DNA from 2 places in the Arthrobacter sorbitolis genome. Region 1 is predicted to be linked to the other one. Evidence: riboswitches for the same ligand, from Rfam matches in the RefSeq annotation. Region 1 holds a riboswitch; the other holds the start of a gene.

Evidence for each region. Region 1 has a riboswitch for S-adenosylmethionine ahead of ACX80K_RS13075 (LLM class flavin-dependent oxidoreductase). Riboswitches for the same ligand answer to the same signal wherever they lie in the genome.
Region 2: linked by a shared signal. The riboswitch ahead of ACX80K_RS12540 (bifunctional o-acetylhomoserine/o-acetylserine sulfhydrylase) and the one ahead of ACX80K_RS13075 (LLM class flavin-dependent oxidoreductase) in region 1 are both predicted to bind S-adenosylmethionine.

The regions. Positions count from the first base shown of each region.
Region 1 covers NZ_JBTNDM010000007.1:66,794-81,180, reverse strand. The annotation lists gene ACX80K_RS13085 (dipeptide ABC transporter ATP-binding protein) at 1-1,333, shown strand, start outside; gene ACX80K_RS13080 (acyl-CoA dehydrogenase family protein) at 1,371-2,597, shown strand; gene ACX80K_RS13075 (LLM class flavin-dependent oxidoreductase) at 2,673-4,061, opposite strand; SAM riboswitch class IV at 4,099-4,212, opposite strand; gene ACX80K_RS13070 (glycosyltransferase family 2 protein) at 4,357-6,804, opposite strand; gene ACX80K_RS13065 (chitinase) at 7,005-8,567, shown strand; gene ACX80K_RS13060 (DeoR/GlpR family DNA-binding transcription regulator) at 8,605-9,426, opposite strand; gene ACX80K_RS13055 (ABC transporter substrate-binding protein) at 9,670-10,944, shown strand; gene ACX80K_RS13050 (carbohydrate ABC transporter permease) at 11,015-11,944, shown strand; gene ACX80K_RS13045 (carbohydrate ABC transporter permease) at 11,946-12,791, shown strand; gene ACX80K_RS13040 (ketose-bisphosphate aldolase) at 12,858-13,721, shown strand; gene ACX80K_RS13035 (ADP-dependent glucokinase/phosphofructokinase) at 13,767-14,387, shown strand, end outside.
Region 2 covers NZ_JBTNDM010000006.1:126,625-141,011, forward strand. The annotation lists gene hutU (urocanate hydratase) at 1-1,367, shown strand, start outside; gene ACX80K_RS12510 (allantoate amidohydrolase) at 1,412-2,629, shown strand; gene ACX80K_RS12515 (formimidoylglutamate deiminase) at 2,626-4,074, shown strand; gene ACX80K_RS12520 (amidohydrolase family protein) at 4,074-5,276, shown strand; gene ACX80K_RS12525 (CPBP family intramembrane glutamic endopeptidase) at 5,336-6,139, shown strand; gene ACX80K_RS12530 (DUF1540 domain-containing protein) at 6,272-6,556, shown strand; gene ACX80K_RS12535 (VOC family protein) at 6,639-7,280, opposite strand; SAM riboswitch class IV at 7,461-7,577, shown strand; gene ACX80K_RS12540 (bifunctional o-acetylhomoserine/o-acetylserine sulfhydrylase) at 7,659-8,975, shown strand; gene metX (homoserine O-acetyltransferase MetX) at 8,982-10,157, shown strand; gene ACX80K_RS12550 (hypothetical protein) at 10,239-10,481, shown strand; gene ACX80K_RS12555 (SGNH/GDSL hydrolase family protein) at 10,540-11,358, opposite strand; gene ACX80K_RS12560 (alpha/beta hydrolase) at 11,540-12,220, shown strand; gene ACX80K_RS12565 (RNA-binding S4 domain-containing protein) at 12,252-12,482, opposite strand; gene ACX80K_RS12570 (DMT family transporter) at 12,523-13,485, shown strand; gene ACX80K_RS12575 (glycine--tRNA ligase) at 13,663-14,387, shown strand, end outside.

The DNA of each region.
Region 1 (14,387 bases):
CCACGGTGTGCGGGGGAAGGCCGAGCGGCAGGAGCGGGTCCATGCCGCGCTGCGGGATGCCGGGATCCCCGACCCCGAGGTCCGCGCCCGGCAGCGCTCGGGCGAGCTGTCCGGCGGGCTCCGCCAGCGGGCGCTCATCGCCCAGGCCACGGTGCTGAACCCGCGGCTCGTGATCGCCGACGAGCCCACCACTGCACTCGACGCGACGGTGCAGGCCCAGATCCTGGAGCTGCTCGCCGGGCTCAAGGAGCAGGGCCGCGGCCTGATCTTCATCTCCCACGACCTCGCGGTCGTCAGCCACCTCGCCGACGAGATCGCCGTCATGCAGAACGGGCGCATCGTGGAGACGGGCCGCGCCTCGGAGGTGCTCGGCAATCCGCGGCACGACTACACCCGGCAGCTGATCGACGCCGTCCCCTCCGCAGCGGGCAAGGGCACCCGCCTGTCCGCTGCGCGGCGGGCCGTCGTGGCGTCACGGCCGACACGCCACTCGGCCGTCCCGGTGGACGCCCCCGCCCTCCATGCCCGCAACCTCGTGAAGACGTATGCGTCCCCGGACGGCACCCGCCGGACCGTCGTCGACGACGTCTCCTTCACCCTGCCTGCCGGGAAGACGCTCGGCATTGTGGGCGAGTCGGGATCCGGCAAGTCGACGACCGCGCGCATGGCCCTCGGACTGACGGAGCCCGACGCCGGTACCGTGACGCTCGGCGGCCTGCCCTGGGTGGGGCAGCAGGACGGCGCGGGGATCGTCTCCGAGCAGGTCCGCCGCCCGCACCGCCCGGACATCCAGCTCGTCAACCAGGACCCGCTGAGCTCCTTCGACCCGCGCTTCAGCGTGGGCCGCGTCATCACCGACGCCCTGGACGCAGGTTCCGTGGGCACGCCCGGCGAACGGAAGGACAGGGCCGCCGAGCTGCTCGGGCAGGTGGGACTCCCCCTGGAGCTCATCGAGCGCCGGCCCCTCACCCTCTCCGGCGGGCAGCGGCAGCGGGTGGCGATCGCCCGGGCGCTGGCACTCCAGCCGAAGATCCTGCTTCTCGACGAGCCGGTCTCAGCCCTCGACGTGTCGATCCAGGCGCAGGTCCTGGATCTCCTCGCCGACCTGCAGGAACAGCTGGGCCTGAGCTACCTGTTCATCAGCCACGACCTCGGCGTCATCCACCACGTGAGCGACGAGGTCCTCGTGCTCAGGGACGGCCGCGTCGTCGAGTCCGGCAGCGCGGAATCCCTCTTCACCGCACCCGCGGAGGACTACACGCGTGCCCTGCTCGCCGCCGTCCCCGACCTGCCCGCCCGCGTCCCCACCTCCCGCACCGGAGGCGCACCATGAGCACCTCCGCCCTCCCGACCTCCGAAGGAGCCCTCCGATGACCGTCGACGCCATCACCGCGCCCGCCCCCTACTCCCGGCTCGCCGCACGCTTCCGCCCCCTGTTCGAGGAGATCGCGGCCGGTGCCGCGCAGCGCGAGACCGAGCGCATCCTCCTGCACCCGCAGATCCGCCGGCTCACGGCCGCAGGGTTCACGGCCCTGCGGGTCCCCGCCGAACTCGGCGGCGGCGGGGTGTCGGCACCGCACTTCTTCCGCCTGCTCGTCGAACTCGCCGCGGCGGAATCGAACCTCGCCCAGGCCCTGCGCAGCCACATCGCCTTCGTCGAGGACCGCCTGTACGCGAACGACACGGAGTGGCTGCGGCGCGTCGCCGACGGAGCCGTGCTCGGGAACGCCTGGACCGAGACCGGGCCGGTCCCCGTCGGCGGGGTGAGCACCACCATCACCCGCGACGGGGAAGGCTACCGGGTCGACGGCACCAAGTTCTACACCACCGGGAGCCTCTACGCCGGCTGGATCCAGACCGGCGCGCGCACCGACGACGGCGAGGACGTCATCGCCATCGTGCGGCGGGACGCCCCCGGCGTCGAGGTGATCGACGACTGGGACGGGTTCGGGCAGCGGCTCACCGCGAGCGGCACCACGGTGTTCCGCGACGTCCCCGTGCCCGGCACCGACGTCATCACCGACACCGAGCACCCGCCCTACGACACCGGGGTGTACCAGCTCATCCACGTGGCGACCCTCGCCGGGATCGCCCGCGCCGCCGTCCGGGACGTGGCCTCGGAGGTTCGCGGCAGGACCCGCACCTTCAGCCACGGCAACGGCACCAGACCCAGCGAGGACATCCAGGTGCAGCAGGTGGTGGGGGAGGTCTCGGCACTCGCGTTCGCGTCCGAGGCTGCCGCGCTCCGGGTGGCCGAACTGCTGCAGGAGGCCTACGAGGCACACCTCGGCCTCCCGCCCGGGGAGGCGGATGCGGCTGCGGTGGCGGTCGAGTTCGCCTCCTCGCAGGCGCAGATCGTGGTGACGGAGCAGGTGCAGCGCGCTGCGGCCGCGATCTTCAACGCCCTCGGCGCGTCGTCGACCCGCCGGGGACTCCAGCTCGACCGGCACTGGCGCAACGCGCGCACTATCTCCTCCCACAACCCGGTCATCTACAAGTCCCGCGTCGTGGGCGACTGGGAGATCAACGGGACGGTACCGGAGTTCGTGTGGCGCGCAGGGGATGCGCCGGCCCCGGGCGGCACCGCCACCTCCTAGCACGCAGACGACGACGGCGCCCGTGAGGTCCCGGGCGCCGTCGTCGTCCGTGGCCGCGCTCGGCGGCCCAGTCCGTCAGGGACGGACGTGCTGGAGGCGGTAGCCGGCCCCCCGATGCTCCTCGGGCAGGCGGTCACCCCTGCCGAACAGCTTGTGGCGGAGCGTGCCCTCCACGTACTCCGTCGGGTAGGCCCCGCGCTGCTGCAGCTCCGGGATCACGTACCGGATCACGTCCTCGAACGAGCCGGGGGTGACGGCGTAGGCGAGGTTGAAGCCGTCGACGTCGGTCTCCTCCACCCAGGCCTGCAGCTCGTCGGCGACCTGCGCACCCGACCCGACGATCCTCGGCCCGAGTCCGCCGATGCCCGCCCACTCGGCGATGTCACGGACCGTCCAGGGGGCGCCGTCGTCGTTCACCTTCTGGAAGTTCGCCACCGCCGAGTGGATGGCGTTCGACTCCACATTGCCGAGCGGCTCGTCGGGACCATAGACGGACAGGTCCACCCCGAACCAGCCGGACACGAGCACCAGGGCGCCCTCGTAGCTGACGTACTGCTGGTACTCGGCGTGCTTCGCGTACGCCTTCTCCTCCGTCTCGTCCGTGATGACGGTGAGCAGCGTGTAGATGCGGACGGAGTAGCGGTCGCGTCCCTCGGCCTCCACCGCGTCGCGGATGCGGCCCACCACGTCCTTGAGGATCTCCTTGGTGGGCGCCCCCACGAAGACCGCCTCGGCGTTGCCGGCGGCGAACGCGATACCCCGCGACGATGCCCCGGCCTGGAAGATCACGGGGGTGCGCTGCGGCGACGGCTCGCTCAAGTGGATACCCGGGACCGTGAAGTAGGTGCCGTCGTGGTTGATGTCGTGGACCTTCGAGGGGTCGGTGAAGACACCGGACTCGCGGTCACGGACCACCGCGTCGTCCTCCCAGGACCCCTCCAGCAGCTTGTAGAGGACCTCGAGGTACTCGTCGGCGTGGTTGTACCGCTCGTCGTGCTCCAGCTGGTCCTCGTTGCCCATGTTGCGCGCGGCCGAGGGGAGGTACCCGGTGACGACGTTCCAGCCGACCCTGCCGTTGGTGAGGTGGTCCAGCGTGGAGAGGCGGCGGGCGAACGGATACGGGTGCTCGTAGGCCGTACCGGCCGTGACGCCGAAGCCGAGGTGCTCGGTCACCAGCGCCATGGCCGAGACGAGCAGGAACGGGTCGTTGACCGGTGTCTGGGTCCCCTGCCGGAGGGTCGCCTCGTTGGAGCCTCCGTAGACGTCGTAGGTGCCGAGCACATCGGCGATGAAGATGCCGTCGAAGAGGCCCTTCTCCAGGGTCTGCGCGAGATCGGCCCAGTAGCGCAGGTCCTTGTAACGCCAGGACTGGTCGTCCGGGTGGCGCCAGAGTCCGGGCGACTGGTGGCCCACGCAGTTCATGTCGAACGCGTTGAAGCGGATGTGCCGGGGTACTGCGGGCATCGGGAAACCTCCGGATCGAGGCACTGCCATGGAGGGAGCGCCGTACTTGCCCGCACGTTGCGTGCCGGGCCGAATCCTCACCTGGGGCACCCCACTACAGCGCGGGGGTTGCCGTCCAACAAACCAGGGTTTTGCGTTGGAACTCTTGATTCTGCTCCCGAGCCTAGGACGGGGTCCGACGGCGGGTCCAGACGCACCTGTCATGTCGCGTCACGAAGGGCGCCCGGACCGCGGGCACCGCAGCGCCACGTACAGCGCCCGGAGGTGCCGGCGGGCGCTGTGCGTCGGGGGCCGGTTACCGCACCCCGGCCCGACGGCGGCGGTCGTTGCCCGAGCGCAGGTCCCGGTTCAGGCGGCGGTCGCCGTGGTAGAGGATCGACGACCAGTCCGCCTCGGCCGCGGTCTTCGGCACGACCTTCGACTCCTCGACCTTCTTCGTGCGCGGCGCCACGTACAGCCAGTTCAGGACGCCGAGCCACATGTCCACCAGGGAGTTCTTGATCCCGATGTAGGCGCGGATGGCACCGGCGGCCAGGACCGCATTCAGCCCGGCGAAGACGGCGTTGCCCCAGTTCTGCTCCAGCACGTCGCGGGCGAGCGTGAGCAGCGAGAACGCGACGATCAGGTACGGGATCACCACGTAGAGGCCCGGAGCCGCGGTGCGGTCCTTGACCTTCGGTGTCCGGACGAACGGGATCTTCTCCCCCGTGAACGCCTGCTGGATGGACTTCAGCACGCCGGCGAGGTTGACCGGCAGCAGCACGAGGTTGAAGCCGTAGATCCGGAAGATGTCCGAGAAACGGTGCCCACAGTCGCGCAGGTCACTCCCCATCGCGAGGAAGTAGGGCGCGGCCGCGAGGAACACGACGGGGCTGAGGAGCCTGCTGTCGTAGGGGTAGGCGAGGAGGAACAGCAGGCCGAAGCTCGCCCAGGCGATGGACGCCATGTAGTTGACGCGCAGCAGCACCTCGCGGGCGAGCACCTGTTCGCGGAGGTGGCGGCGCCGGCGGAGCTGGTTCCACAGCTTCGGCAGGATCAGCAGGCCACCGTTCGCCCAACGCCGGCGCTGCACCACGAGGGATCCGAAGTCCGGCGGCGTGGCACTGTAGCTGAGCCGCTCGGGGTAGTTCATGAGCGTCCACCCGTGCGTGCCGAGGTCCACGCTGGACTCAGTGTCCTCGATGACGGTGCGGTCCTGGATGTAGGTCTTGATCTCGAAGCCGCCCACGTTCTCGACCTCCACGATGTCCTCCACCGCCTGCTTCCGGATGACGGCGTTGGCGCCCACCCAGAACGTGGCCCCGTAGTAGGACATGCCCTGGTGCAGGATGTGCTGGATGTCCGTCGTCGCGCCCGCCACCCGCTCGATGCGCGTGGGCGCCCCACGGAAGGACGAGTACGGCGTCTGCGTCACGGCGATCCGCTCGTTGCCGGGCGATTCGAGCAGGTGGACGAGGCGCAGGCAGTAGTCGCGCAGCAGCAGGGAGTCGGCGTCGAGCGTGAGCAGGTACGTCGAGTCGGTGACGTCGAGGATGTCGTCGCCCTCGCCGCCCTCCCCGTCCGCCAGGGGGCGCAGCACCGTGCCCGTGGCCACCTGCTCCTTCCGCCAGCGGTGACCCATGAGGGAGATGTAGGCGTTGAGGTTCATGGCCTTGTTCGCCTCGTGCGAGAGGGACGCGTAGGCCTTCCGCTCGAACGTCTCGAGCCGCGTGTTGAAGATCCGCACGAGCCGCACGTACAGCTCGCGGACGCGGTCCGGCTCCGGGCACTGCTCCTGCACCAGCGCGGCGTCGAGCGCGTACATGGTCAGACGGAGCTCGCGGGCGAGGCCCATGAGGACGAGGTCCACGAAGAACTCGTCCACGTGGTCGGCCACGGTCTCGGCGTCGGCCATGTCCTCGAGCCAGACGGCGGCGGCCTCGTACGCGGCGATGAGCGGGGGCAGGTCGTCGCACGACGGCGGGGTGTCGCCGTCGCGCGCGGCGAGGTCCGCCTCGAAGTCCCCCAGTGCGGCGGTCGCCCGGGTGGAGGGCTCGAGGAGCGCGGACTCGATCTCGAAGGAGAGCGCCCGTGTGGCGTCGAGCCGCTCGCGGATCACGGGGTCCTTGGGGTGGGGCGGGTCGTCGAGGAGCAGCACCACCCGGATGTTCGGGAACTCCTGCAGCGCCGCGGACCAGAGCGTGGCACGGACGACGGCGGGCTCCTCCGCGTAGGAGGGCACCAGCACCGTGATGCCCTCCTCGTGGTGCGCGAAGTGGCGGTCCAGCTCACCGCGCGGCACGCGCCGGTGGTCGCGGAACCGGTACAGCGCACCCTGGCGCGCCAGCAGGTACATGAGCGCCGAGAACGTCAGGAACGTGACCACGATCAGGTACGACGTCGCCTCGATCTGGAACCGGAAGCCGGCGTTCGGGTTGTTGGCGAACTGCCGCAGGATCGTCGTGACGATGTATGTGAGCCAGGCCAGCACCGTGACCACGATGCCGATCCGGCCGAGTGCGATCTTCCGCGACGACGGCGTCGGGTGCACGATCGACAGCGGCTCGGACCGCCGCTCGGCACCCCACTGCCGGCGTCGGGCCGGTGCGGCGCCGGGAGCCGCCGCGGCCACCTGTTCGAGGACGGCTGCGGCGGCAACGCCCGACGACGGCACGGCGGTCGCGCCCGCGGTCCCGGCCGGCAGGGAACCGGCAGGGGATCGTCGTCCGCGTGCGGACTCGGTGGCATCGCTGGGTCTGGACATGGCTACCTCGGCAGTAGGCGGACGGGTGGACGCACGACGTCGCTCCCGCGACACGCAGCGTCACTCTCCACCATCGGCCCGCCCGCCGTCAGCGTTAGGGAAAAGAATGACGGGGGCGGTATTTTCCTTTACGCTTCAAGCGTCTCGCGCACCCGGGGTGCGCTCTTCCGCCTCCCTCGAGGCTGTCATCTGGGGTCCATGTGTCTGCACGCTTTCCTGGCCGGAAACTCTCCGTCCTCCGCCTCTGTGTCCTGTCCGTCGTCGTCGGCGGTCTCGCCGTCGGCGGCCTGACCGGCTTCGACCGCTGGGAGGACGCGCGGGCCGCCGAGAGCACGGGTGCGTTCTTCGCGGGGTACGTGGACGTCACCGCGACGCCGTCGTACGAGTTCGAGGACCCGGCCGTTGAGACCGGCGGCAGCGTGGTGCTGTCCTTCATCGTGGCGTCGAAGACCGAGCCGTGCACCCCGTCCTGGGGTACCTTCTACGGGCTGGACGAGGCCGAGGCCGGGCTGGACCTGGACCGTCGCGTCGCCCGACTGACGCAGGACGGCGGGGAGGTCATCGTGTCCTTCGGCGGCCTCCTCAACGACGAGCTCGCCACCGCCTGCACGGATCCCGACGACCTGAAGGACGCCTACGCGGACGTCGTCGACCGGTACAGGCTCTCCACCGTCGACCTCGACATCGAGGGCGAGAACCTGAAGGACACCGAGGCGGGCCAGCGCCGCGCGGAGGCCCTTGCGGCCCTGCAGTCCGAGCGGGCCGGCACGGAGACCCCGCTCAACGTCTGGCTGACCCTGCCGGTCGCCCCGACCGGGCTGACCGCCGAGGGGACCGCCGCCGTCGCGCAGTTCCTCGAGGCCGGCGTCGACCTCGCCGGGGTGAATGTCATGACCATGGACTACGGCGGCAGCCGGCCCGAGGGCACGAGCATGCTGACCGCGTCGCAGAACGCCGCCGACGCCACGCACCGCCAGCTGCAGGTGCTGTACGAGCGGGCGGGTATCGAGATCGGGCCGCAGGCCGCCTGGCGGAAGATCGGGCTGACGCCGATGATCGGGCAGAACGACGTCAAGGGCGAGGTCTTCACACTCGACGACGCCAAGGCCTTCAACGCCTTCGCCGCCGAGCGCGGAGTGGGCCGCATGTCCATGTGGTCGCTGAACCGTGACGGCACCTGCAGCGAGAACTACGCCGACACCACCGTCGTCTCGGATGCCTGCAGCGGCATCGACCAGGAGGGGCTCCAGTTCGCGCCCCTGCTCGGGGCCGGCTTCGAGGGCCGGGCCGCGACGCTCGCCGGGGAACCCGTGGTCGAGGAGGCTCCCGAAGCCCTGGTCGAGGACGACCCCGAGACGAGCCCCTACCCCGTCTGGTCCGACGTCGGCACGTACCGCGAGGACGACCGCGTGGTGTGGCACGGCAACGTGTACACCGCGAAGTACTGGACGCAGGGAGACCTGCCGGACGATCCCGTGCTGCAGGCGGAGGAGACCCCCTGGACGCTGCTGGGACCCGTGCTGCCGAACGAGCGGCCCGTGCCCGCGGTCACCGCGCCGGCCGGGCTCTACCCCGAGTGGGACGCGAAGGCCGTGTACGAGCGCGGCGACCGGATCCTCGTCGGGGGCCGGGTGTACGAGGCGAAGTGGTGGAGCCAGAGCGACAGCCCGGAGGCGGCCGAGCAGGGCTCGGACGCGTCGCCGTGGCAGAAGCTCGACGACGCGGCGGTGCTGAAGGCCGTCGAGGAGACGTCGGGCTCCTGATCCACTCGTCGGTCGGGGTCTCCCGACCGACTGCGGCTCAGTCCGCCTCGCCCTCGGGCAGCAGGACCGTCACGCCCGCCGCATCGAGCGCAGCGGCCAGTCCCGGTTCAGGAGCCTTGTCGGTCACGAGGAAGTCGGCTCCCTCCAGCGGCACGATCTGGGCGAACAGCCGACGACCGAGCTTGGTGGAATCGGCGAGGATGGCCGTCCGGTCCGCACGCCGGACCATCTCGGCCATCATCGTGGCGTCGCCCAGGTTCGAAGCGGAATACCCCGAGGCGTCCACCGCTCCGACCGCCACCAGCGCCATGTCGCAGCGGATATCCACCTCCGGCGTTGCCGCACTCATGGCAAGGGTGACGGGACCGGTCGTCGCCTGGGTGAGGGTACGCACCGCTCCGCCGAACATGTAGAGGTCGCGGAAGACGGTGGGTGAGATCTCCGCCGGGATCCGGAGATTGTTGGTGGCGATCGTCAGGTTGCGGTGGTTCCGTAGCGCCCGCGCCACCGCGAGGCTCGTGGTGCCCGCGTTGATCATGAGCACCGACCCGTCGGCGACCAACTCGACCGCGAGCTGTGCGATCGCTTCCTTCTCGGTCGTCTGCATGCTGAGGCGCACGTCGATCTCCCGGTCGCGCCCCGCCCGCTCGGCCGCGCTGACGGCACCGCCGTGCGTGCGTACCAGGACGTTCTCACGATCGAGCTGGTCGAGATCACGACGGATCGTGTCGATGGAGACGTTGAAATGGGCGGCGAGGTCCGCGACCGTCACGCGCCCTACTTCGTCGACGTAAGCCGCGAGATCTGCTTTCCTTCCCGCCGGGAGCTGCCGTGAGCGTTGCAGTTCTTGCGAAGTCATGCCTTCATCTGTAACACATGCCGTCCAGAAGCCGCAGTATTCCTGCAGGAAACAGCAGATTCTGGCGCTCCGGCTCCCGGGGCCGTAGCCATCTCCTGCCGATAGGGCGCGTAAAGCTGCCCGGAAGTCTTGACGGGCCTGCCAGTAAAGCGCACAATCTAGGTGAAAGACGCAAAAGAACGCATAATCAAGCGAAATATCGCACCATCTCAACGAGGAGACCTGATGCCCACCCATCGGCGAATGCGCAATCGAGCAGTTCTATTCACCGGCCTTGCCACTGCTGCAGCCTCTGTCGTCGCACTCACCGGCTGCGGCTCCAGCAGCGGCTCCGAGTCCGCGGACGGCAACGTCACCATCGAGTTCGCCCAGTGGTGGGAGCCCGAACTCCCCGACGGCGAGTTCCGCGCCATGATCGACAAGTTCGAGGAGGCCAACCCGGAGGTCACCGTCGAGCTGGTCAGCGGCCCCTACGCCTCCACGAAGGAGCAACTGTTCGCGGGAGCGGCCTCCGGCACCATGCCGGACGTGGTCGGCCTGGACGGTGCCTGGGTCAGCGACTTCGCCGAGCAGGGCGTCATCGCCGACCTGACCCCGTTGCTGGACGAGGCCGGTTTCGACGACAGCCAGCTCGTGAGCCAGGTCAAGGTCGAGGACAAGACCTACATGGTCCCGGTCGTGAACTTCGTCTATCCGATGTTCACCAATGACGACCTGCTGTCCCAGGCCGGCGTGACCGCACCGCCGGAAACCCGCACCGAGTTCGCCGATGCAGCCAAGAAGGTCTCCGATCTCGACGGCGACGCCTCCGGCTGGGTGCTCCCGCTCTCCCTCGAAGCACCGAACGGCGTGCAGAACGACGTCATGTCCTGGGCCTGGGCCTCCGGCGGCTCGATGCTCAAGGACGGCCAGCCGGACCTCACGAACGACGACGTCACCTCCGCCGTCGACTTCATCGGCGGCCTCTGGGACGACGGCGTCATCGCTCCGGGCAGCTTCACCATGAAGGAGCAGGACAAGGTCGAGGAGTTCACCAACGGCCGCGTCGGCATGATGATCGACTCCCTCGCCCACATCAACCTGATCCGCGAGACCAACCCGGACCTCAACTTCTCCATCTCGGCCGTCCCGGCCGAGGACGGCTACTCCGGCGAGCGCGGCATCCCCTACGCCTCCTGGGGCATCGGCGTCGCCGAGAACTCCGAGCACAAGGACGCGGCCGCCAAGCTGGTCTCGTTCCTCATGAGCGAGGAGACCAACTCCGAGCTCTCGACGATGGCCAACGCCTTCCCCGGCAACACCGGATCGGTCCCCGCGTTCGTCGAGGACGACGACCTGTTCAAGAAGGCCTTCGACATCTACCAGGCGGGCTACCCGGCGAACGAGTTCGTCGGACTCCCGGTGGCCGAGGAGCTGATGCGCCAGCTGGGCGCGCAGCTGCAGGCCGCACTCGACGGGCAGCAGTCCCTCTCCGAAGCCCTCGAGAAGGCACAGACGGAGTGGGAAGGCGAGTTCTAGTCCCTCCTCCACCCGGATCGGGCACCGCTGCCCCCACGCGGTGCCCGATCCCCCACGAAGGTCGTCCCTCATGAGCCTCCGCACGTTCACCGCTCCCGACCCCGAGACCCTGGTCAAGGGAGCCCGACCCTCCAGGAAGCGCCGGCAGCTTCGCCGCGCCGGCGAGTCCTACGGCTTCCTCGCCCCCACCCTCCTCCTGCTGCTCGTCCTCATGATCGTGCCGATCGTGATGGTTATCGGCTACTCCTTCCAGGACAACGTGATCCTGAAGTCCTCCTCGGAGTTCACCGGGATCGCCAACTACGTCACCGTGCTGACGGACCCCGGCTTCTGGAAAGCCACGGGCAACACCCTGTACTTCTCCCTCATCAGCGTCGCCGCACACCTGGTGCTGGGGCTCACCTTCGCGATGCTGCTCAACAGCCGTCTCATCAGCGCACCGTCGCGGGCCTTCTTCCGGGCCCTGTATGTGCTGCCCTGGCTGTTCACGGCAGCGGTGATCGCGGTGCTGTGGCGCATGCTGCTCTCCCCCAACGGCATCGTGAACTTCTTGCTGAACACCGATGTCGAGTGGCTCGCCTCCCCGCAACTCGCCCTCGGAACGGTGACCTTCATCAACATCTGGGCCGGCTACCCCTTCTTCATGGTCAGCCTGCTCGCGGGCCTGCAGGGCATCCCGCAGGATCTGCACGAGGCGGCGAGCATCGACGGTGCAGGTCCCGTACAGCGTTTCTGGAACGTCACGATCCCCCAGCTCCGCCCGATCATCGTCAGCCTGCTGCTGCTCGATCTCATCTGGACCTCGCAGCAGTTCGCCCTCATCTGGCTGACCACCGGCGGCGGGCCCATCGACGTCACCGAGATGCTCAGCACCTATACCTACAAGCTCGCCTTCGCCAACTACGACTTCTCACTCGCCGCGACCGCCGCGGTCCTGGTGCTGCTGCTGTCGATGGTGCTGGCCGTGCTCTATGTGCGACACCAGAAAGCGAGGGATTGACATGGCGCTGACCACGCAGGGGCGCAACCGCCTGGCCCGCTCCGGAGTGATCGGGGGCCTCGTCCTGGGCGCGATCTTCGCCGCCGGTCCGATTCTCTGGATGCTGTCGAGCTCGTTCAAGTCGAACACGGAGATCTTCGAACTCCCACCCCGGCTGATCACGGACTCGTTCTCGTTCGACGCCTATACGGCGATCCTCACGAACTCCGAGACGCTCCGGTTCTTCTTCAACAGCTACCTCGTCGCCGGCGCGGTGACCATCCTGACGCTGCTCGTCGCGATCCACGCCGCCTACGCGTTCAGCCGGTTCGAGTTCCGCGGCAAGAGGGTGCTGAACGTCGTCATCGTCAGCGTGCAGGCGGTCCCTCCGATCACGCTGCTCATCCCGTACTTCGGACTGGTCGTCGGGCTCGGGCTCTACAACACCTACCCGGGCCTGATCCTCACCTACATGGTGTTCACGCTGCCCTACGCCATCATCATGATGACCGGCTACATGAACACCCTGCCCAAGGAGCTCGACGAGGCGGTGCGCGTCGACGGGGCGGGCTCGCTCACCGCGCTGTGGAGGGTCCTGGTCCCCATCTCGGTACCGGGCATCGTCTCGGTCGGCATCTACACCTTCATGATCGCCTGGAACGAGTACCTGTTCGCGCTCACACTGACCCGCACCACGGAGATGCGCACGGTCCCGATCGGCATCCAGCTGCTGATGGGCCAGCACTCCTACGAGTGGAACCAGATCATGGCCATGAGCATCCTCGGGTCCGTCCCGGTCCTAATCCTCTTCCTGCTCCTCCAGCGCTACTTCATCAGCGGCCTCACCGCCGGTTCGGTCAAGAGCTGACCACCGGCTCCTGAGCGCCCGCCATCCACCCCTTTCCCGCACGTCATCTACTCAAGGAGAACCACAGTGCTGTACACCGGTAAGTCCATCCTCGACATCGCCAACGAACACAACTTCGCCATCCCCGCGTTCAACATCAGCGACTGGGCCATGTTCAACGGGGTCATGGACATCAGCGAGGAGAAGGAAGCCCCGGTCATCATCGCCATCCACCCCGACGAGGTCTCCCACATCCGTACCGACCTCGTCGCGGCGATGCGCAGCCGGGCGCACCGCTCCAGCGTCCCGGTGGCGATCCACTGGGATCACGGCGGGACCTTCGAGCAGATGATCACCGCGATCCAGGCCGGCTTCACCTCGGTCATGATCGACGCCTCCCTCCTGCCCTTCGACGAGAACGTGGCGCTCACCCGCAAGGTCGTCGAGGCCGCCCACGCTGTCGGCATCCAGGTCGAGGGCGAGCTCGGCACGATCGGCGCGAATGACAGCTACGGGGAGTCCGGCGCCGCCGAGATCATCTACACCAACCCCGACGACGCCGTCCGCTTCGTCAGGGAGACCGGCGTCGACAGCCTGGCGATCGCCATCGGCACCTCGCACGGCCTCTACCCGGCGGAGAAGAACCCTGAACTCCGCCATGATCTCCTCGAGCAGATCAAGGCTGCCGTCGGCATCCCCCTGGTGCTGCACGGCGGCTCCGCCAACCCGGACAGCGAGTTGGCCCGTGCGGTGACGCTGGGCATCAACAAGATCAACATCTCGAGCGACATCAAGGTGTCCTACCACAACGCGATGCGCCGGATCCTGGGCACCGACGAGCGCCTCCGTGAACCGAACGCCATCCAGCCCGAGGCCATCGCGGCGCTGAAGGTGACCGCGGCCGAGAAGATCGAACTGTTCGGCGCCGACGGCAAGGCCAAGTTGTACTGACGGTACGGACGGACAGGTGCGACTGAGGTGAAGGGGATCGGTGTCATGGGATCAACGCTCGTACTCGGGCTCGGCGGGACGGTCGACTACGAGGTGCAGTGGGACGCGGCGGTCGTCGAAGCGCTCGCTGCGAGGTTCGGCATCCGACGGTCCGAGCTGACCACCATGGCACCGATCGTCGACGAACGCTCGCTGGTCGTCACCATCCTCGGCTTCCTGGTCGACGGGGCGGGCGGCGAGCGGTTCGTGGAATCCTCCGAGGTCGTGAAGGACTTCGCCGGGCGCTTCACCACCGAGGTGACGATCGGCGGGACCGGGGTGCGGGCAGGGATCGCACTCGACCGCCTGGGCATCCCGACCGTTCAGCACCTCGTGAGCATCGACGACAACGTGCGCCGGCTCCTGCCGGCGTCCATCTCGTACGTCAGCTCGGCGACCGGGGACACGCTCGATCCGCACCTCATCGTGCAGTACCCACCGGGCACGCGCGTACGGCTCGATGACGGCGACGTGGTCTCGCCGTCGTCGAACCGGCTCATCTTCGCGAACGACCCGCCGAACCGCAGCATGGCGATCGCCTCCGAGCTGGGCGCGGCGCTCGACGACGCCTCCGTGCTGCTCGTGTCGGGTTTCAACACGATGCAGGACGAGGACCTCCTGGAACGG
Region 2 (14,387 bases), on a different contig from region 1:
TGCTGCTCGCCAACTCCAACCTCGTGGGCGACTGGGCCACCTGGCCCGAGTTCCGCCGCCTCGAGGCCGAGGGCCTCATGATGTACGGGCAGATGACGGCGGGATCGTGGATCTACATCGGCACGCAGGGCATCCTCCAGGGCACCTTCGAGACCTTCGCGGCGATCGCCCGCAAGCGGTTCGGCGGGACCCTCGCCGGGACGCTGACCCTCACCGCGGGCTGCGGCGGAATGGGCGGCGCGCAGCCGCTCGCCGTCACGCTGAACGGGGGCGCCGTCCTCATCGTCGACGTCAGCGAGGCGCGCCTGCGCCGCCGCGTCGCGAAGCGGTACCTGGACACCGTGGCGGACACGCTCGACGACGCGGTCGCGCAGGTCCTCGCCGCGAAGCGGGAGAAGCGCGCCCTGTCCGTCGGCGTCGTCGGCAACGCCGCGACGGTCTTCCCCGACCTGCTGCGGCGCGGGCTCGACGTGGACATCGTCACCGACCAGACGTCCGCCCACGACCCGCTGAGCTACCTGCCCGAGGGGATCGCCCCGGACGAGTGGGAGCGCGAGGCCGCGGCCGACCCCGACGGCTTCACCAAGAAGGCGCAGGCCTCCATGGCCCTGCACGTCGAGGCGATGGTCGGTTTCCTCGACGCCGGCGCCGAGGTGTTCGACTACGGCAACTCCATCCGCGACGAGGCGCGCACGGGCGGCTTCGGGCGGGCGTTCGAGGTGCCCGGCTTCGTCCCCGCCTACATCCGCCCGCTCTTCTGCGAGGGGCTGGGGCCGTTCCGCTGGGTGGCGCTCTCCGGGGACCCGGCGGACATCGCCGTCACGGACGCGGCCCTCAAGGACCTGTTCCCCGACAACGGGCACCTGCACCGCTGGCTCGCCGCCGCCGCCGAGCACGTGGAGTTCGAGGGCCTGCCCGCGCGCATCTGCTGGCTCGGCTACGGGGACCGCGCGAAGGCGGGCCTGCTCTTCAACCGGCTCGTCGCCGAGGGGAAGGTGTCCGCCCCCATCGTCATCGGCCGCGACCACCTCGACTCCGGCTCCGTCGCCTCGCCCTACCGCGAGACGGAGGCCATGGCCGACGGATCGGACGCCGTCGCCGACTGGCCGCTCCTGAACGCCCTGCTGAACACGTCCTCCGGCGCCACGTGGGTGTCCATCCACCACGGCGGGGGCGTCGGCATCGGCCGCTCCATCCACGCCGGGCAGGTCTCGGTGGCCGACGGCACCGACCTGGCCGCGCAGAAGCTCGAACGCCTCCTGACGAACGACCCGGGCATGGGCGTCATCCGCCACGTCGACGCCGGCTACGAGCGCGCCCGCGAGGTCGCGGCCGAGCGCGGGGTGCGCATCCCCATGCAATCCTGAGAGCACCCGACCGTCCAGAGCAGGCCGACCACCGGAAGGCACCCGTGCAGACCGTATCCTCAGTCCTCGATTCCATCAGCGACGTGGGCCGTGACGCGGCCCGCGGAGGCTACTCGCGCGGCGTGTTCACCGGCGCCGAACTCTCCCTGCGCGAGTGGTTCTCCGCGGCGGCCGCAGCCCGCGGACTGTCGGTGGAGACCGACCGGAACGGCATCCTCTGGGCGTGGTGGGACGCGACCGACAGCCGCGACGGCGCCCTCGTCACCGGCAGCCACCTCGACTCGGTGCCGGGCGGCGGTGCGTTCGACGGTCCGCTCGGCGTCGCCTCGGCGCTCGTCGCCGTCGACCTGCTGCGGGAGCGCGGCGTCCGGCCGAACCGCTCGCTCGCGGTCACGGTGTTCCCGGAGGAGGAGGGCTCCCGTTTCGGCGTCTCCTGCCTCGGCTCCCGCCTGCTCACCGGGACGCTCGACCCGGACCATGTCCGGTCCCTGACCGACGCCGACGGCACCACCTTCGCCGACGCCTCCCGCGCCGCCGGCCTCGACCCGGCGCACCTGGGGCGGGACGAGGAGGCGATCCGCCGCATCGGCGACTTCGTGGAACTGCATGTGGAGCAGGGGCGCGGGCTGATCGATCTGGACTCCGCCGTCGCCGTCGGCTCCACCATGCTGGGCCACGGCCGCTGGCGCCTGTCCGTCACCGGCCAGGGGAACCACGCCGGCACGACCCTCATGGCCGACCGCGCCGACCCGATGATCGCAGCCGCCCAGGTGGTCCTCGCCGTCCGGAAGGCCGCGGCGGAGCAGGACGGCGCCCGCGCCACGGTGGGACGCCTGCACCCCGTTCCGGGCGGCACGAACGTCATCGCCTCCCGCGTGGACCTCTGGCTCGACGTGCGCCACGAGGAGGACGCGGTGACGGCGTCGCTCATCGAGAGGATCCATGGCCAGGCCCAGAAGATCTGCGCCTTCGAGGGCTGCCGGGCCACCCTCACGGAGGAGTCGCGGAGCGGCACCGTCCACTTCGACGGGGCGCTCCAGCGCTCACTCGGCAATGCGCTCGGCCGCGCGTTCCCCGGCGCGCCCACCCTGCCCACGGGCGCCGGGCATGACGCCGGCATCCTCGGGTCCATCGCCCCCACCGCCATGCTGTTCGTGCGCAACCCCACCGGCATCAGCCACTCGCCCGAGGAGTTCGTGGAGCGCGACGACGCCGACGCCGGGGCTCTCGCGCTCGCGGACGTCCTCGAGGACCTGCTGTGACGCAGCCGCCCGTCGCCCGCGCCGTCTGGTGCGCCTCCGCCTGGCTGGAGGCGGAGGGGGTGCGCGACGCCGTGCGCGTCGAGGTCGACGCCGACGGGTACGTCGTGGGCGTCCTGCAGGGCGTCCCCGCGCGGGACGGCGACCTCGTGCTGGACGGCGTGGTGTTCCCGGCCGCCGCCAACGCCCACTCCCACGCGTTCCACCGGGCGCTGCGCGGACGCACCCACGACGGCGGGGGGACGTTCTGGACCTGGCGGGAGACCATGTACCGCGCGGCGAACGCCCTGACGCCGGCCCTGTACGAGGAGCTCGCCACGGCCGTGTACGCCGAGATGGTCACGGCCGGCTGGACGAGCGTCGCCGAGTTCCACTACGTGCACCACCGCCCGGACGGCACGCCCTACGGGCAGGCTTCCTCGGACGGCGACGGCGACGGCGACCGCGACGGACCGCACGCGATGGAGCTGGCCCTCGCCCGCGCGGCGGTGCGGGCGGGTATCCGCCTCACGCTGCTCGACACCTGCTACCTCGCGGGCGGGTTCGGGGCGCCGCTCGAGGCGGGGCAGCGCCGCTTCTCCGATGGGACCGCGGAGCGCTGGCTCGCACGGCTCGCGTCACTGCGTGCCGCCGTCGGTGCGCTCCACCCCGCACACCAGGTGACCGTCGGCGCCGCCCTCCACTCCGTCCGGGCCGTCCCCGAGGACCAGCTGGCGGTCGTCGCCGCCGACCTGCCGCCCGGACTGCCCCTGCACGTCCACCTGTCCGAGCAGCCGGCGGAGAACGAGGACTGCCTGCACGCCACGGGCTGCACGCCCACGGGGCTGCTCCACCGGCACGGCCTCGTGACGGACCGCCTGTCCGCCGTGCACGCCACGCATGTCGGCGGCGAGGACATCGCGACGCTCGCCGACGCCCGCGCCACCGTCGTCCTGTGCCCCACCACCGAGGCCGACCTCGCGGACGGCATCGGGCCGGCGGGGGAGTTCCGCCGGGCCGGGGCGACCCTCGCCCTCGGCACCGACCAGCACGCCGTCGTCGACCCGTGGCTCGAGATGCGGGCCCTCGAGCACGGTGAGCGCCTGCGCACCGGGCGCCGCGGCCACTTCGAACCGCAGGAGCTGCACCGCATCGCGGCCGCCGGCGGGGCGACGGCGCAGGGGCGCCCGCGCGCCGGTTTCGAGCGGGGATGTGCCGCCGACCTGATGGCGGTGGACCCGCGCAGCGCCCGCACGGCCGGATCCTCCCCGGAGCAGCTCGCCTACACCGCGACCGGGCAGGACGTGACGGCCGTCGTCGTCGGGGGGGTCCAGCTGGCGCGCGGCGGCGTCCACGCCCGGCTCGGCGAGCCCGGGCCCCTGCTCGCCGCTGCCATCGCCCGCCTCGACGAGGCGTCCGGCTCCGCAGCGGACCGCACCGGGTCCGCGCGCGAGGGGGCCCGGCCCTGATGGCCCTCCTCGTCACCAACATCGGCGAGCTCACGACGCAGGACGCCGACGCCCCGGTGCTCCGGCGCGCAGCCGTCATCCTCGAGGGGGAACGGATCAGCTGGATCGGTCCGGCCGCAGGCGCCCCCGCGGCGGACGAGGCGTACGACGCCGGCGGCCGCGCCGGCCTGCCGGGCTGGGTCGACAGCCACACGCACCTCGTGTTCGCCGGCGACCGGACGGCCGAGTTCGAGGCGCGCATGGCGGGACAGGAGTACGCGGCGGGCGGCATCGCGGTCACCGTCGGGGCGACGCGCGCGGCAGGGGACTACGACCTCACGCGGCTCCTGCTCGCCCGCGTCGCGGAGGCCGCGGCGGGCGGGACCACCTACCTGGAGACGAAGACGGGCTACGGGCTCGACGTCGGGCACGAGGCCCGCAGTGCACGCATCGCCGCCGGCGTCGTGGACGAGGTCACGTTCCTGGGTGCACACCTCGTCCCGGAGGGGGAGGACGCCGACGCCTACACGGACCTCGTCGCCGGCCCCATGCTTGACGCCGTCCTGCCCCATGTCCGCTGGGCCGACGTCTTCTGCGAGACGGGGGCCTTCACCGCCGAGCAGTCGCGCCGCGTGCTCGAGGCGTGCGCAGCAGCGGGCCTCGGCCTGCGCGTGCACGGGAACCAGCTGGGACCCGGCGCCGGCGTCGCGCTCGCCGTCGAGCTCGGCGCCGCCAGCGTGGACCACGTCAACCACCTCTCGGACGCCGACGTCGACGGTCTCGCCGGCACCTGGTCCGGCTTCGCCGCGGGAGGTGGGCCCGGCACCGTCGCCACCTGCCTGCCCGCCTGCGACCTCTCCACCCGCCAGCCCTTCCCGCCCGCCCGGAGGCTGCTCGACGCCGGCGCGCGGATCGCCCTCGCCAGCAACTGCAACCCCGGCACCTCCTACACCAGTTCGATGGCCTTCTGTGTCGCCACGGCCGTGCTGCAGATGGGACTGACCGTGCACGAGGCCGTCCGCGCCGCGACGTACGGCGGAGCCCTCGCCCTGCGGCGGCACACGGGCGACGACGTGGACGGCCGCCGCGCCGTCGGGTCGCTCGCCGTCGGCCACCGGGCCGACCTGCAGCTGCTGGACGCGCCGTCGGCCACGCATCTCGCGTACCGCCCCGGGATGCCGCTCGTGCATGCCGTCTGGAAGGCGGGCCGCCGAATGCGCTAGGAGTTCCCGCCGCGGGCGTCCGGCTGGGAATCCCCGGCGGCCGCTGCGAGGATAGCGCCATGCCTGCCGAGCCCGCGTCCTCCGCGCCGACCGCCGACCGCCTCCCTCCGGACGCCGCATCCCGGAAGCGGCGCATCACCGCCGAGGTGCTCATCGTCTTCGGGCTGTCCCTGGGCCAGTCCGGCGTCTACGCCGTGGTGAACCTGGCCGAGAAGCTCACCCGCGGACCCCTCGCGACGCAGACCACCACCCTCAACCCGGTGCTCAACGACCGGCAGTACTTCGACCTCGCGTACCAGCTCCTGGACATCCTCTTCGCACTGGTGCCGGTGGCCCTCGTCCTGTTCCTGCTCGGCGGGCACGGCGTCTCCGCGTTCCGGCGCCTCGGGTTCACGTTCGAGAAGCCGGTGCGCACCGTCGGCTTCGGCGTCGGCCTCGCGGTGGTGATCGGCGTCGGGACCCTCGGCGTGTACGCCGGCGGACGCGCCCTGGGCATCACGACGGCGCTCGTGCCCGCCGCGCTCGACTCCTACTGGTGGACCATCCCGGTGCTCGTCCTGTCGGCGGTGCGGCACGCGGTCCTCGAGGAGGTCATCGTCGTGGGCTACCTGTTCATCCGGCTGCGTGACCTCGGCTGGTCGACGCCCGCGATCCTCTTCACGAGCGCCCTGGTGCGGGGCAGCTACCACCTCTACCAGGGCTTCGGCCCGTTCATCGGGAACGTACTCATGGGCCTCCTGTTCGCCTGGTTCTACACGCGCACCCGGAGGGTCATGCCGCTCGTGATCGCCCATGCACTCCTCGACACCGCGGGGTTCGTCGGATTCGCGCTCCTCGGGCCCGCCATCGGGATCGGCGGCTGACCGGGCGAAGGCTCTCCTTGCCTGGTTGCGCACGCGGATCATGACTAAATTATCCGAGGCCGCGGTGCTAGCGTGGGTCCACCCGGCGGGGATCCGCGGTTCCGGCGGGCCACCCACGAACCAGGAGGAACGATGAGCATCACGAGTGTCTCCGAGTGCAGCGTCCACAACTGCTCGTTCAACCACGACGGCTGTACCGCCGTCGCGATCACGGTGTCCGGGTCCGAGGAACACGCGTCCTGCGCCACCTTCATCGACACGTCCGTCAGCGGCGGCCTCCCGAAGATGCTCGCGCATGTCGGGGCCTGCCAGCGTTCGGAGTGCTCGTTCAACCACGACCTGCTCTGCAGCGCACCGGCCGTCAAGGTGGGCCCCGGCGCCGAGGCCGCCGACTGCCTCACCTACACCCACGCCTGACCGCGCACGGGCCGGACCGACGGATACCGATGAAGGAGGGACCGGACGAGTCGTCCGGTCCCTCTCCCTGCGGTCCGATCGGTCAGATCTCGATGCGGCCGTCGGTGGTCTCGAACGTCACGGACATGATGCCCGGCGTGCCCCTCGGCGCGATCCACTGGACCTGGACACCGTCGAGCGTCTCCTCGACGTCGGTGCCGAGCCATTCGGTCACCCGCTCGGAGGAGCCCGCGATGGTCAGGCAGTCCAGCTTGACGGAGGCCGGCCGGGCCTTCGAGGGGTGGAGCTCCTCGGTCCCCTCGTCCCACCGGAGCAGGTAGGGGACCTGCGGATCGGCGATGAGCCCCTTGATGCCGATCTGCTGCCAGGTCAGTTCCTGGCCGTCGGGGAACTTGCGGTTGCCCGGGACCGCGCTGCGGCCGAGGCGCTCCTCGAAGGGCCCGAGGTCGTCGACGGCGACGCACCAGCCCATCCAGCCCCCACCGGCCTCGGAGCGGGCGCGGACGGCCTGGCCGAACGGCGCCTTGTCGGATGCGGGGTGGTTGAGGACCTCGACGACCTCGAGGTACTGGCCGTTCGCGAGGGGGAAGATCATGTTGCGGGTGCCGAAGCGGGGGTGCACACCGCCCTTCACGGGCTCCATGCCGAGCCGGGCCGAGATGCGGTCGGCCGTCGCGGCAAGTCCATCGGGTTCACAGGCGTAAGAGACGTGGTCCAGGCGCATGCGGACAGTGTTGCACTAAGTGATGTGCGTCTCGACTAAGGGTGCCCTTACTCCTGATCCGGCTTCCCATCCGCCCCTCGATCCCCATCCGTACCACCCCCTCGGAAGGCGCGGACCGGGCTCCTTCATGCGATGTCATACGTGTTGCCGGATCAGCTCCCATGGGCTTTCATGAAGGCAGGTCATGAGTGCCAGCGCGAAGCCCCGGCTTGCTGGCCGGCAACCCTCCAACCGCGGTGGGGTGCCCCGGGTGAGGACCAGGTGCGGCGCCGGACCGGCGCCGCGCAAGCGCGGGCTCCTGCGGAGCCGATGCACCCGGGGCGGCGACCCCGTCGACGGGGCAGCGGACGAGGAGGGGCCCTTCCAAGAGGGAGCACCATGTCCGACGATTGGTCCTTTGAGACACGCCAGATCCATGCCGGCCAGGTGCCGGATCCAGCCACGGGGGCGCGTGCGCTCCCCATCTACCAGACGACGTCGTTCGTCTTCCCGAGCGCGGAGAGCGCCGCGAACCGGTTCGCGCTGACGGAGCTCGCCCCCATCTACACGAGGATCGGGAACCCCACCCAGGAAGCGGTGGAGACCAGGATCGCGAGCCTCGAAGGCGGGGTCGGCGCGCTGCTGCTCGCCTCCGGGCAGGCCGCGGAGACCTTCGCGATCCTGAACGTCGCCGAGGCAGGGGACCACATCGTGGCCAGCCCCAGCCTGTACGGGGGCACCTACAACCTCCTCAAGCACACGCTGAAGAAGTTCGGCATCGAGACCACGTTCGTGCAGGATCCCGACGACCTCGAGCAGTGGCGGGCCGCCGTCCGCCCGAACACGAAGCTCTTCTTCGGCGAGGTCGTGTCCAACCCCCGGCAGGACGTCCTCGACCTGGAGGGCATCAGCGCCGTCGCCCACGAGCACGGGCTGCCCCTGATCGTGGACAACACGCTCTCGACGCCGTACCTGATCCGGCCGATCGAGTGGGGTGCGGACATCGTGGTGCACTCGGCGACGAAATACCTCGGCGGGCACGGCACCGCCATCGCCGGCGTCATCGTGGACTCGGGGAACTTCGACTTCGCGCAGCACCCCGAGCGCTTCCCGGGCTTCAACACGCCCGACGAGAGCTACCACGGGCTGGTCTACGCCCGGGACCTCGGCGTCGGCGGCGCGCTCGGCGCCAACCTCGCATACATCCTGAAGGCGCGGGTGCAGCTGCTGCGGGACCTCGGCTCCGCCGTCTCGCCCTTCAACGCCTTCCTCATCGGGCAGGGCCTGGAGACCCTCAGCCTGCGCCTGGAGCGCCACGTCCAGAACGCGCAGGCGGTCGCCGAATGGCTCGAGGGGCACGACGACGTCGAAGGCGTCGCCTACGCGGGACTCGCCTCGAGCCCCTGGTACGAGCGCGGGAGGAAGTACGGGCGGAACGGTACGGGCGCGATCGTCAGCTTCGACATCGCCGGAGGCCTGGAGGCGGGCAAGCGTTTCGTGGACGCCCTCGAGCTGCACTCCCACGTCGCGAACGTCGGCGACGTCCGCTCGCTCGTCATCCACCCGGCATCGACCACGCACAGCCAGCTCGGGGCGGAGGCGCAGCTCACCGCAGGGGTGCGCCCGGGCCTCGTCCGGTTGGCCGTCGGCCTGGAGAACATCACCGACATCCTCGCCGACCTCGACGCGGGCTTCCGCGCCGCCAAAGGAGCCTAGCCCTTCGTGACCACCTACCCTGCTGCTCCGCTCCACCCCGGGATCGACGGCGCCCCGTCGGGAGACGGCCTCCTGCGTATCGCGTCGATCGGGCCGCTGGCCCTGGAGACCGGGGGCGAACTGCCCGACGTCCAGCTCGCCTTCGAGACCTGGGGGCGGCTCGACCCGGACGGCTCCAACGCCGTGCTCGTGCAGCATGCCCTGACCGGCAGCTCCCACGTGGCACGCGGAGCGTCGGAGGAGGAGGGCTGGTGGGACTCGCTCGTGGGCCCCGGCCGCACGGTGGACACCGACCGGTACTTCGTGGTGTCCATCAACATGCTGGGGGGCTGCTACGGGTCGACGGGCCCGGCCAGCCCGGCCCCCGACGGCACACCCTGGGGCTCGCGCTTCCCGTTCGTCACCATCCGCGACTCCGTGCGGGCGGAGGCCCTGCTCGCCGATCAGCTCGGCGTCGGGCGCTGGCACTCGGTGCTCGGAGGGTCGATGGGCGGCGCACGTGCCCTCGAGTGGGCCCTGATGTACCCGGAGCGTGTGGCGCGCTGCGCCGTCGTCGCCTGCACCGCCGCCAGTTCGGCCGAACAGATAGCGTTCGCCCAGGCACAGCTGCAGGCCATCCGGCTCGACCCGGCGTACCGCCGCGGCGACTACTACGACGGCCCGCACCCGGATGCGGGCCTCGGCCTCGCCCGGCGCATCGCGCACATCACCTACCGGTCCGAGCTCGAACTGGAAGCACGCTTCGGTCGGGCGGAGCAGGACGACGAGCAGCCCTTCGGGGCCGTCCTGCCCGCCGACCGGGGCCGCTACCAGGTCGAGAGCTACCTCGACCACCAGGCGGACAAGCTGGTGCACCGGTTCGACGCGAACAGCTACGTCGTGCTGACCGAGGCGCTCATGAGCCACGACGCGGCCCGGGGGCGCGGGAGCCTCGCCAGCGCCCTCGGAGCCTCGACGTCGGAGTTCTTCATCGCGGCGGTGGACAGCGACAGGCTCTACTTCCCGGCACAGTCGACGCGGCTCGCCGCAGCCCTGCCCGGGGCCGTCCCCGTCCACATGATCTCCTCGCCGGTGGGCCACGACGCCTTCCTGACCCAGATCCACCAGCTCGACGACCAGCTCCGCGCCACCTTCTACCCGGAGGCGGATCTATCGGTTGGGTTTCCTCCCGCGGGCACCTAGGCTTGGAGCTAAGCCTGCTTATGAAGCGGCGGGCACGTCCTGCGGCAGCCGCCGCGGACCCTTCGACGCGAGGAGCTGTTCGTGGAACTGAGCACCATCGGCTGGAACCAGGAAGCACGCGACAAGATCCTGCTGGACTCCGACCGCGCCCTGCAGGGTGCGGTCCGCGAGGCCGTGGAGACGCTGGACGGGAAGTCCCGCGACGAGGTCTACGAGTTCCTCTTCCAGAAACTGCAGCCGCAGTTCGTCGACTTCAAGCCCGGCCCCGACCTCAGCGCCTGCGCCGACGCGGTGGCCAACGGCGAGGTTTCCCTCGACGGCTGAGCACCTCGACGACTGAGCACCTCGACGCCCGGGACGGCGGGTGCCGCGCGGGACGCCGCTAGCCCGCGGCGCCCGGCGGCATCCCCGGCCCGAAGATCGGCACGGGCTCCGGACGCTTCGCGATGACGCCGTCGCCCGACGACCGGTGGCGCAGCCGCCGGAGCACCCAGGGCACGAAATACTCGCGCGCCCACACGAGGTCCTCCGCCCGGGCGGCCCGCCACGTCCGGACCGGGAGGTCCTTCGGCTGCAGCGGCTCGAGCGTATGGCGCACCGCGAGGGTGTCGAGCACCATCGCCGCGATGGTGTGGTGGCCGAGCGGCGAGAAGTGCAGGCGGTCCGAGGACCACATCTGCGGGTTCTTGAGCTGACGCAGGGCCCACATGTCGGCGATGACCGCCTCGTGCCGCGAGGCGACGATGCGCAGGTTCTCGTTGTAGATGGCGGTCTTCGAGCGGATGCTGCCGAGCACCGTCTCCCGGACATCCGGCCCGGTGAAGAGCACGACCGTGGCGCCCGTGGCGGCGAGTGTCGCGACGACGGCGTCGAGTTTCTCCGCGAGGACGTCGGGGTCGCCGCCCGGCCGCATCAGGTCGTTGCCCCCTGCAGACATCGTGATGAGGTCCGGGTGGAGCGCCAGCGCGGGCTCCACCTGCTGGTCGATGATCTGCTGCAGCAGGCGCCCGCGGACCGCCAGGTTCGCGTAGGCGAAGTCCTCGTGCCCCCGGGCCAGTTCCTCGGCGACCCGGTCCGCCCAGCCGCGGTTGCCGCCGATGCTCTCGGGGTTCGGGTCGCCGATGCCCTCCGTGAACGAGTCGCCCAGGGCCGCGTAGCGGCGCCAGGGGTGCGGCTCCGAGTGGAGGAACGGATCGATCATGGGCCCGTTCGGGATGGGATGGCTCGCATCCGGCAGGGGTGTCTCGCCTGGTGTGCTCACCGGGCCATTCTTGCAACTGCCGGGACCGGGGCGCCACCGTGCCCGGCCTGCGGGAGGCAGGCGGAGCCGGCCTCCGGTCGCCGACACGGGGCGCGTTCTGCGCCGTGCCAGAATGGGAACCATGACGAAAACCGCCTCCGGCACGGCCGCACCCTCCGCCGGTTCCTGGGCCCCCGTGGTCCTCTGGTCCAGGCCCGAGGCCGAACGCCGGGGCACGCCCCTGCTCGTCCTCTTCCACGGCTACATGGCCGACGAGAAGGACCTGATGGGCCTCGCCGACCATCTGCCGGCCGAGTTCACGGTGGCATCGGTCCGCGCACCCCGACCCGCCCGGCCCGGTTTCTCCTGGTTCCCGCTGGCACGGGAGGACGACTACTCCGTGGAACGCGTCGTGGAGGGCGTCACCGCCGTCTCCGCCTGGCTGGACTCCGTCCGCGGGGACCACTCCAGCGTCAGCATCCTCGGCTTCTCGCAGGGCATGGGGGTCGCCACGTCCCTCCTGCGCCACCGGCCGGCGGACTTCGCCTGCGTCGTGGGGCTCTCGGGCTTCGCGGTGCCCTCCGGGGACCACCCCTTCTTCCGTGACGAGGAGGCCGCGGCCTCGCCGACGCCGTTCTTCTGGGGGAGGGACCAGGAGGATGCCGTCATCACGCCCGAGATGATCGAGTTCACCCACGCCTGGCTGGTCGGGCACACCTCGCTGACGAAGATCCTCTACTCGAACATGCTCCACAGCATCAATCTGCAGGAGCTCGCGCACGTCCGGGAGTTCCTGAGCATGACGGTCCTCGGGCGCCGCTGACCGGCGACGGCGCAGGAGCGCGCGTCCGGCATCAGCCGCGCGTGATGCGCACCCGGACGCCGTTGACGCCGACGGTGTCCCCGGGATGGAGCTGTCGTCCGCGGCGCTCCTCGATCTCGCCGTTGACCTGCACGAGCCCGTTGTCGATCAGCGTCTTCGCCTCGACGCCGTCCTCGGCGAGGGACGCCAGCTTCAGCAGCTGTCCCAGCCGGATCATGTCGTCCCGGATGGGGAGTTCTGCGGGGGATGCGTCGTCGGTCATGCGTCCATTCTGCCGGATGACGCCCGACTAGGCTGGACGGGTGTCTGATGCACCTGCCCTCCCCCCAGCTGTCGGCTTCCCCCTCGCCCTCGCCGCGGGGCTCGCCATCCCCGTCCAGGGCAGGATCAACGGTGCCCTCGGGACGGTGCTCGACGACGGCATCGCCGCCGCGCTCATCAGCTTCGGCACGGGCCTGGTCGTGATGATCGCCCTGACCCTCGCGGTGCCGAGCGCGCGGGCCGGTGCCCGCCAGATCATCCCCTCGGTGCGCGAGCGCCGCTTCCCGCCCTACTACGTCGCGGCCGGAGCCATCGGCGCGTTCTTCGTGTTCTCGCAGTCGCTGACCATCGGCCTCCTCGGCGTCGCCCTGTTCACGGTGGCCGCCGTCATGGGCCAGACCCTCAGCGGCCTCCTCGTCGACAAGGCCGGCATCGGCCCCGGCGGGAAGCGCGCCGCGACGCCCATGCGCGTGATCGGCGTCGTCCTGACGGTCCTGTCCGTCGTGTGGGCCGTGTCGCCGCGCTTCGGCGCCGCAGGGGAGCTCTCGAGCTGGCTCGTGCCCGTCCTGCTGCCCGTCGCGGCCGGCGTGCTGATGAGCTTCCAGCAGGCGATGAACGGCACCGCGGCACTCGCCTACGGGACGCCGCTCGCCGCCACGCTGATGAACTTCATCGCCGGGACCGCGGTGCTGCTCATGGCGTGGCTGGTCAAGCTCGCGGTCGCCGGACCGGGCGATCCGCTGCCGACCGAGTGGTGGTACTACCTCGGCGGACCCATGGGCTGCATCTTCATCGCCCTCGGCGCCCTGCTCGTGCGCAGCCTCGGGGTCCTGCTCACGGGGCTCTGCATGATCGGCGGGCAACTGGTCGGTTCGCTCCTGCTGGACCTCGTGGTCCCGGCGCCGGGCACGCTCGTGGTGTTCGCGACCGTCGCCGGCACCCTGCTGACGCTCGGCGCGATCATCCTCACCACCCTGCCCTGGCCCCGGCGGGTCCGGGCCTGAGGAGCCCCGGGCGGGCCGGACCGCTCCGGCCCGCGCCCCGCAGCGGCGCGGGATCGACCCGGTAGGCTTGCCCCGGTAGCTTTCGCGCCCCCTCCGGCGGCCCGGACAGCCCGCAGCACGCGCCCCCCACCTGCGGACCGCACCCAGCGGCCTGCACAGAATTGGAGAAGAAACACCATGGCAGCAGCCAAGTCAGCACTCGACCCCATCATCTCGCTCGCCAAGCGGCGCGGTTTCGTGTTCCAGTCGGGGGAGATCTACGGCGGATCGCGGTCCGCGTGGGACTACGGACCCCTGGGCGCGGAGTTCAAGGAGAACATCAAGCGGCAGTGGTGGCAGACGATGGTGCGCGGCCGCGAGGACGTCGTCGGCCTCGACTCCGCCGTCATCCTGCCCCGCCAGGTCTGGGAGGCCTCCGGACACGTCGAGGTGTTCAGCGATCCCCTCGTCGAGTGCCTCTCCTGCCACAAGCGCTACCGCGCGGACCACCTCGAGGAGGAGTACGAGGAGAAGAAGGGCCGTGCACCGGAGAACGGGCTGAAGGACGTCACGTGCGCCAACTGCGGCACCCGGGGCCAGTGGACGGAACCGCAGGAGTTCTCCGGACTCCTCAAGACGTTCCTCGGTCCCGTGGCGTCCGAGGAGGGCATGCACTACCTGCGGCCCGAGACCGCGCAGGGCATCTTCGTGAACTTCAACAACGTGCTGACCACCGCGCGCAAGAAGCCGCCGTTCGGGATCGGCCAGATCGGCAAGAGCTTCCGCAACGAGATCACGCCGGGCAACTTCATCTTCCGCACCCGCGAGTTCGAGCAGATGGAGATGGAGTTCTTCGTCGAGCCCGGCACCGACGAGGAATGGCACCGGTACTGGATCGACCAGCGTTTCGCCTGGTACACCGA